One region of the Rhizobium mulingense genome, then DNA from elsewhere that is predicted to be linked to it. Evidence: predicted binding sites of a transcription regulator. Region 1 holds the regulator's gene; the other holds the start of a gene.
What was found. Region 1 encodes LexA, which represses DNA repair genes until DNA is damaged. Its sites were predicted from a motif close to TGTTCNNNNTGTGTTCNG; they were not measured.

Region 1 (3,205 bases):
CCGGCATCTTCTTCGTCGGGTTCCGGATGCTGCTCAGCCTTGTTCCGGGTGTCGCTCAAGCCTACGCGACAAAGAAGATCGCCGCTGGCGGCGCGCTCGTCGCCGTTACAGCCTACTTCCTGATCTCAGGATTCGGGGTTTCGGCCGAACGCGCCTTCATCATGATGGCGATCATGCTGATTGCCGTCTTCTTCGATCGGCCGTCGATCAGTCTGCGCAATGTCGTTCTCTCCGCGCTCGTCATCATCGCCATTTCACCCTCAGAAGTACTGGGTCCGAGCTTCCAGATGTCCTTTGCCGCGACTTTGGCGCTGGTGTCGGGCTACCAGCTTTGGAAGGACCGGCGTGTGCGGGAAAACCCGTTGCTGAAGCTGCCTGCCCTGCGGCCGGTCGTGGCGGTCGCCGGCTTCTTCGGCGGCGTCTTCCTGACCTCGTTGATCGGTGGCTTTTCCACGGCGTTGTTTGCTGTTGAGCATTTTCATCGCCTGACAGCTTATGGCCTGCCGGCGAACCTTGCGACGATGCCGATCATCTCCTTCATCGTCATGCCGGCGGGGCTGCTGGCGATGTTGCTCATGCCGTTCGGCCTGGACGCTCCGCTCTGGACGGTGGTCGGCTTCGGCCTCGATCTGGTGATTACGGTCGCCAAGACGGTGTCCGGCTGGGGCGGCAATATCGACCTCGGCCGTTTGCCCGGCTGGTATTTCGCCGTCGCCGTGGCAGGCTTTCTGCTGTTAACGCTGCTCCGCACCCGATTGCGCCATGTCGGCACGTCGATCCTCGCCGTCGCGACGCTCATTGTGTTGATACTGCCGGGTTCCCGGCCGCCGGATCTGGTGATATCCGAGGATGGTGGTTTGGTCGCGCTCATCGCGCCGGCGGCGATGGCTTCCAACCGTGAAAACCCGCCGGACTTCATCTTCGACCAGTGGCAGAGAGCGCTGGTGCTGCCGACGCACCACCCGCCGAAGATGCTGGATGGGCCTGCCATCCCGGCGCAGGGTGATGACCGCCGGGTCAGGCTTTCCCGCGATCAGCAGAATGAAGCGAGGACGGCAATGGTGGCCGCCGCAGCCGGCGGTGAGGCAAATCGGTTTTCTTGCGTGAAGAAGGCTTGGTGTATAGCCAGGCTCGGCAATGGCCATGTCGTCGCCGTCATCGACAATGCCGCCTATCTCGGCCCGGCCTGCGACGCCGGCGTGGTTGTCGTGACCTCGGTGCGCCTGCGGTTCGACCGCTGCCGCTCGGGTGCGACACTCTTTACCGGCGAGACGCTGCGCAGGACCGGTTCCGTTGAATTGCGCTTTGCGCAGACGGGATTCGAGGTCGCAACCGCATTCAGCGCCTTGTCGCGTCCATGGATGCGCCACCGCGCCTATGATTGGCGCAAAGACGGTTTTACCGAATCCGGACCGTCTGCTGTCAGTGATAACGGCGAATGAGGCCGACCAGCTTGCCCTGCACCTTGACCCGGTCGGGCCCGAAGATTCGGGTCTCGTAAGCCGGGTTGGCGGCTTCGAGGGCGATCGAGGCACCCTTGCGGCGAAAGCGCTTGAGCGTCGCTTCCTCGTCGTCGACCAGGGCAACGACGATATCGCCGGGACTTGCGGTGCTGCCGTTGCGGATGATCACCGTGTCGCCATCGAAGATTCCGGCGTCGATCATCGAATCGCCCTTGACCTCCAGCGCATAATGCTCGCCTGAGCCGAGCATATCCGCAGGAACGATGATGTCGTGCGTGTTATTCTGGATCGCCGAGATCGGAACGCCGGCTGCGATCCGGCCCATTACCGGCACGGACACAGAGTTGCCGTTGTCGGCGATCGGCTTTGCGGCAGCTGGGGCGGCGACCGGCTGGGGCTTGCCGAGGCTGCCTTCGATAACGCTCGGCGAAAAACCGCGGCGCGGCTGAAGACTGGGGCTATAGGCCTCCGGCAGCTTGATCACTTCCAGGGCCCGGGCGCGGTTCGGTAGGCGGCGAATGAAACCACGTTCCTCGAGCGCCGTGATCAGGCGATGAATGCCGGATTTCGAGGCGAGATCCAGGGCATCCTTCATCTCGTCGAAAGAGGGCGGAACGCCGGATTCCTTCATGCGCTCATGAATGAAAAGGAGAAGCTCCTGTTGTTTGCGCGTGAGCATCGACGTAGACCCCGTGATTGAAACAAATCCAGAACAGACACTATATGTTCCATATGTGTTCCGCAAGTAGCTAAATTTCCGTAAAACTTCGCGCCAACTCGTCGAGATTTTTGTTTTCATTCGCCGGATTGGCGCACATGTCTTGCATTGGGGGTGGTGCTGTCGCACATCTCTGGCGTGTCAGGAGGGATATCATGATCGCACATTCCGCCAAACCGCACCCGCTGGATCATGTCGTCCTACCAGTCGTCAATATCGACCTGGCGCGCGAAAGGCTCGGCAAGCTCGGCTTTACCGTCGCCGCCGATGCGCGCCATCCGTTCGGAACGGAAAATGCCTGCGTTTTTTTCGCCAACAAAACCTATATCGAGCCGCTCGGCGTGGCGAGTGTCGAGGAGAGCGAGACAGCGGCCCGCCAGGGCAATGTCTTCATCGCTCGCAATCGCGCCTTCCGCTTCCGCTGCGGCGAGGAGGGACTTTCGGCGCTGGCCTTTCTCACCGAGGATGCCGGCCTCGATCATCGGCGGTTCGTCGGCAACGGCGCGAGCGCCGGCGAGATGCTGCAGTTCAGCCGGTCGATGCGGATGCCGGACGGTTCGGAAAGCGTCGGCAGCTTCAAACTGGCTTTTTCAGGAGATCTGCGCGCGCCCGACTTCTTTCTCTTCACCTGTCAGCGCATCAATGCCTTCCCGGCCGGTCGCGCCGCCCTGGAGACGCATGCCAATGGCGTAACCGGCATTGCCGAGATCGCGCTTTGTACGCCGGAGCCGGCGGCGTTTGCCGCGTTCGTTGGTCTTGCCGCCGGGCAAACGGCGGTGGAGAAAACCGGTTTCGGCATGAAGATCGCCGCCTCGAATGCCAAGATCAGCCTGATGACGCCGGAAGGGCTGGAGGCATATTTCGAGCTTGTCGTTTCCGCCGCCGATCGTGGCCTGCGCGGCCGGGCAATCCTCTTCACCGTCACCGATCTTGCCGTGACAGAAGCGCATTTGGCTGCTAACGGAGTGACATACACACGCAAGAACAATCGCATTCTGGTGAAGCCCACGCCCGGGCAGGGCGC
Region 2 (3,205 bases), on a different contig from region 1:
AACCTCCTTGAAGCGGACGAAGGCCGTCATCTTGTGCGCGTCGCGATGAACGTTTTTCGCCATCAGCCTGGCACGCACGACATCCTCGTCGGAGGTCACCTCAAGCAGCTGCCGGTCCAGCTGCAGCCGCCAGAGCAGGCGGTACAGCAGCGAGAAGCGCGCCGGATCGGAATGGCATAGCACCGTCTCGGCAAGCTCGATGAAAACGGGCGGCACTGTCATCGGCTTGCGTGATGCCGCCGGCGCCGGCGGCATGGCGTCGCGCTGAAAGGAAAGGTCCGCCTCCGCACTTCTTTCGCGCCACTCGATCTCCTCAGGCAAAATACCAGCCGCCGCTAAGGCGCGCGCGGCATCACGCCATTCGGCAAGATCTCCGCGCCCTGCGAGCACGACCCGGCGCATCACAGCAACGACAATTGTTCAGGCTGCGGCTCAAACATGGCGCGAAGATCCGGCCTATCGAGCAGCCGTCGCGGCGACCAGCCTTCCGCCGAGATGAACGCCTGGACCTTGTTGATCGAAACGCCGAGCCGCGAGAGATCATCGAGCCGCAGACGGCGAAAACGGCGCGCCGAAACAATTGCTTTGACCGTCTTGGTGCCAAGGCCGGGCACGCGCAGCAGCCGTTCACGCTCGGCCATGTTGATATCGACGGGGAATTCAGCCCGGTTGGCAAGCGCCCAGGCAAGTTTGGGGTCGAGGTTGAGATCGAGCATGCCGCCCGCCTGATTGGCGGTGATCTCGTCGATGCCGAAACCGTAGAAACGATAGAGCCAGTCGGCTTGGTAGAGCCGGTGTTCGCGCATCAGCGGCGGCTTGATAAGCGGCAGGTTTTTCGAGGAATCCGGAATCGGGCTGAAGGCGGAATAATAGACGCGCTTGAGGCCATAACTGCTGTAGAGCCGGCCGCTGGTCGCAAGGATGGTCGCGTCACTCGCGCCGTCGGCGCCGACGATCATTTGCGTGCTCTGCCCGGCCGGGACGAAACGCTGGCGTTTCTTGCTTTTCAGCGTCGGTTCGCCGGCGGCCTCGATCTTCAGCCTCAGATCAGCCATCGATCGCCGGATATTGGCAGGCTTCTTTTCCGGTGCGAAGCGGCTGATGCCGTTATCCGTCGGCAGCTCGATATTGAGCGACAGCCGGTCGGCATAAAGCCCCGCCTCCTCGATCAGCCGCGGCGACGCCTCGGGGATCGATTTCAGATGGATATAACCGCGGAAAGCATGCGTCACGCGCAGTTCACGCACGATGCGGACCATCTCCTCCATCGTGTAATCGGATGAACGAATGATGCCGGAAGAAAGGAAGAGGCCTTCGATATAGTTGCGGCGGTAGAATTCCAGCGTCAGCCAGATCACCTCCTCCGGTGTAAAACGCGCCCGTTCGACATTGCTCGACGAGCGATTGACGCAATAGGCGCAGTCATAGATGCAGAAATTGGTCAGCAGGATCTTCAGAAGCGAAATGCACCGCCCATCCGGCGCATAGGCATGGCAGATGCCGGATCCCTCGGTCGAGCCGAGCCCGCCGCTTGTGCCCGAATCGCGCTTTACCGTGCCGCTGGAGGCGCAGGAAGCGTCATATTTCGCGGCATCGGACAGGATGGCCAAGCGTTCGGCAAGCGATCTCTTCATTTCTGTGTTCACTATATGTTCTAATATACAAAGTCAATCCGATCCATCCCACCCCGCTCAATTTTCAGGCATATCACCTGATATCGCGGGGGTTGCGCTGCATTTACGCGAATTTTCTGGAAATCGGCCTTGGCGATCTGCTATAAGCACTTAACTAGGATTGTGGCACGGTTCCGAAGCTCCCCTTCGGGACCTGTTTTCTTTTGTGTTTGCGCCTGACGTGCCGATACAAGGAGTGAAGGACAGAAAAATGGTTGAAAAGGTACCGATGACACAGGGTGGTTTCGTCAAGCTGCAGGAAGAACTGCGCTGGCGTCAGCAGGAGGAGCGCCCCCGAATCATCGAGGCGATCGCCGAAGCCCGTGCCCATGGCGACCTTTCCGAAAACGCCGAATATCACGCTGCCAAGGAGGCCCAGAGCCACAATGAAGGCCGCATCAGCGAGCTCGAAGATCTGACGGCGCGCGCCGAGGTCATCGACCTCACGAAGATGTCGGGCGACAAGATTAAGTTCGGCGCCAAGGTGAAGCTCGTTGACGAGGACACCGAGGAAGAAAAGACCTACCAGATCGTCGGCGACCAGGAAGCCGACGTCAAGGCAGGCCGCATCTCCATCTCCTCCCCGATCGCCCGTGCGCTGATCGGCAAGGAAGTCGGCGATTCCATCGAGGTCAACGCGCCGGGCGGCTCCAAGGCCTACGAAATCCTCCAGGTTTCCTGGGGCTGATCGCCCGCCACAAACGAGCCCCCCTTGCCTGATATGCGTGACGTCGAGATCATCGCGCCCAATTTCAAGCGCCGGCTCTCCGGCGTCACCTCGACTATCGTCCAGCTCATCCCATGCCAGATCCGGCTCGGCATGCGCATAGCAACGCTTGGCCCCGGCCTGCCGGAAGGCCTGCCGAAACTGAAATGGGCGCAGCTTTTCGGGCTCTGGCGCCCGACGGCACGCCGGCGCCACCGTGTCTGGCACGCCCGCCGCAACAATGAGATGGCCGTCGGCATCCTGCTCCGCCATCTCCTGCGCATGCCGCTGAAGCTCATCTTCACCTCGGCCGCGCAACGCCGCCACACCGCCTACACGAAATGGCTGATCCGCCGCATGGACGCGGTGATTGCGACCAGCGACCGCTCCGGCTCCTTCCTCGAGGTGCCGCACACGGTCATACAGCATGGGGTCGATCTGTCCTTGTTCCACCCGCCGCAAACGGCGGAAGACGGCATTGCCGCGACCGGTCTGCCCGGCCGCTATCTTGTCGGCTGTTTCGGTCGTGTGCGCCATCAGAAGGGCACCGATCTCTTCGTTCGGGCGATGATCGAACTCTTGCCGCAGCACCCCGAATGGACGGCCGTCGTCTCCGGCCGGGTGACGGCGGAGCACACCGCCTTCGGCGAAAAGCTCAAGGCCGACGTCGCCGCCGCCGGGCTCGCTGATCGGATCCTCTTTCTCGGCGAAGTGCCTGACATCAAGGTTTGGTATCGCCGCCTGACGCTTTACGTCGCCCCTTCCCGCAACGAGGGCTTCGGCCTGACGCCGCTCGAAGCCATGGCTTCGCGGACGGCGGTCGTGG

Region 2: PYR71_RS09930 (putative DNA modification/repair radical SAM protein) is a predicted target of LexA. The motif match lies at 1,640-1,657, and genes of this name have one in related genera.

Annotation. Positions count from the first base shown of each region.
Region 1 is NZ_JARFVE010000006.1:215,760-218,964, forward strand. Features, by position in the region: gene PYR71_RS16095 (ComEC/Rec2 family competence protein) at 1-1,442, shown strand, start outside; gene lexA (transcriptional repressor LexA) at 1,423-2,142, opposite strand; gene PYR71_RS16105 (VOC family protein) at 2,337-3,205, shown strand, end outside.
Region 2 is NZ_JARFVE010000004.1:206,264-209,468, reverse strand. Features, by position in the region: gene PYR71_RS09935 (UdgX family uracil-DNA binding protein) at 1-402, opposite strand, end outside; gene PYR71_RS09930 (putative DNA modification/repair radical SAM protein) at 402-1,634, opposite strand; gene greA (transcription elongation factor GreA) at 1,885-2,361, shown strand; gene PYR71_RS09920 (glycosyltransferase family 4 protein) at 2,386-3,205, shown strand, end outside.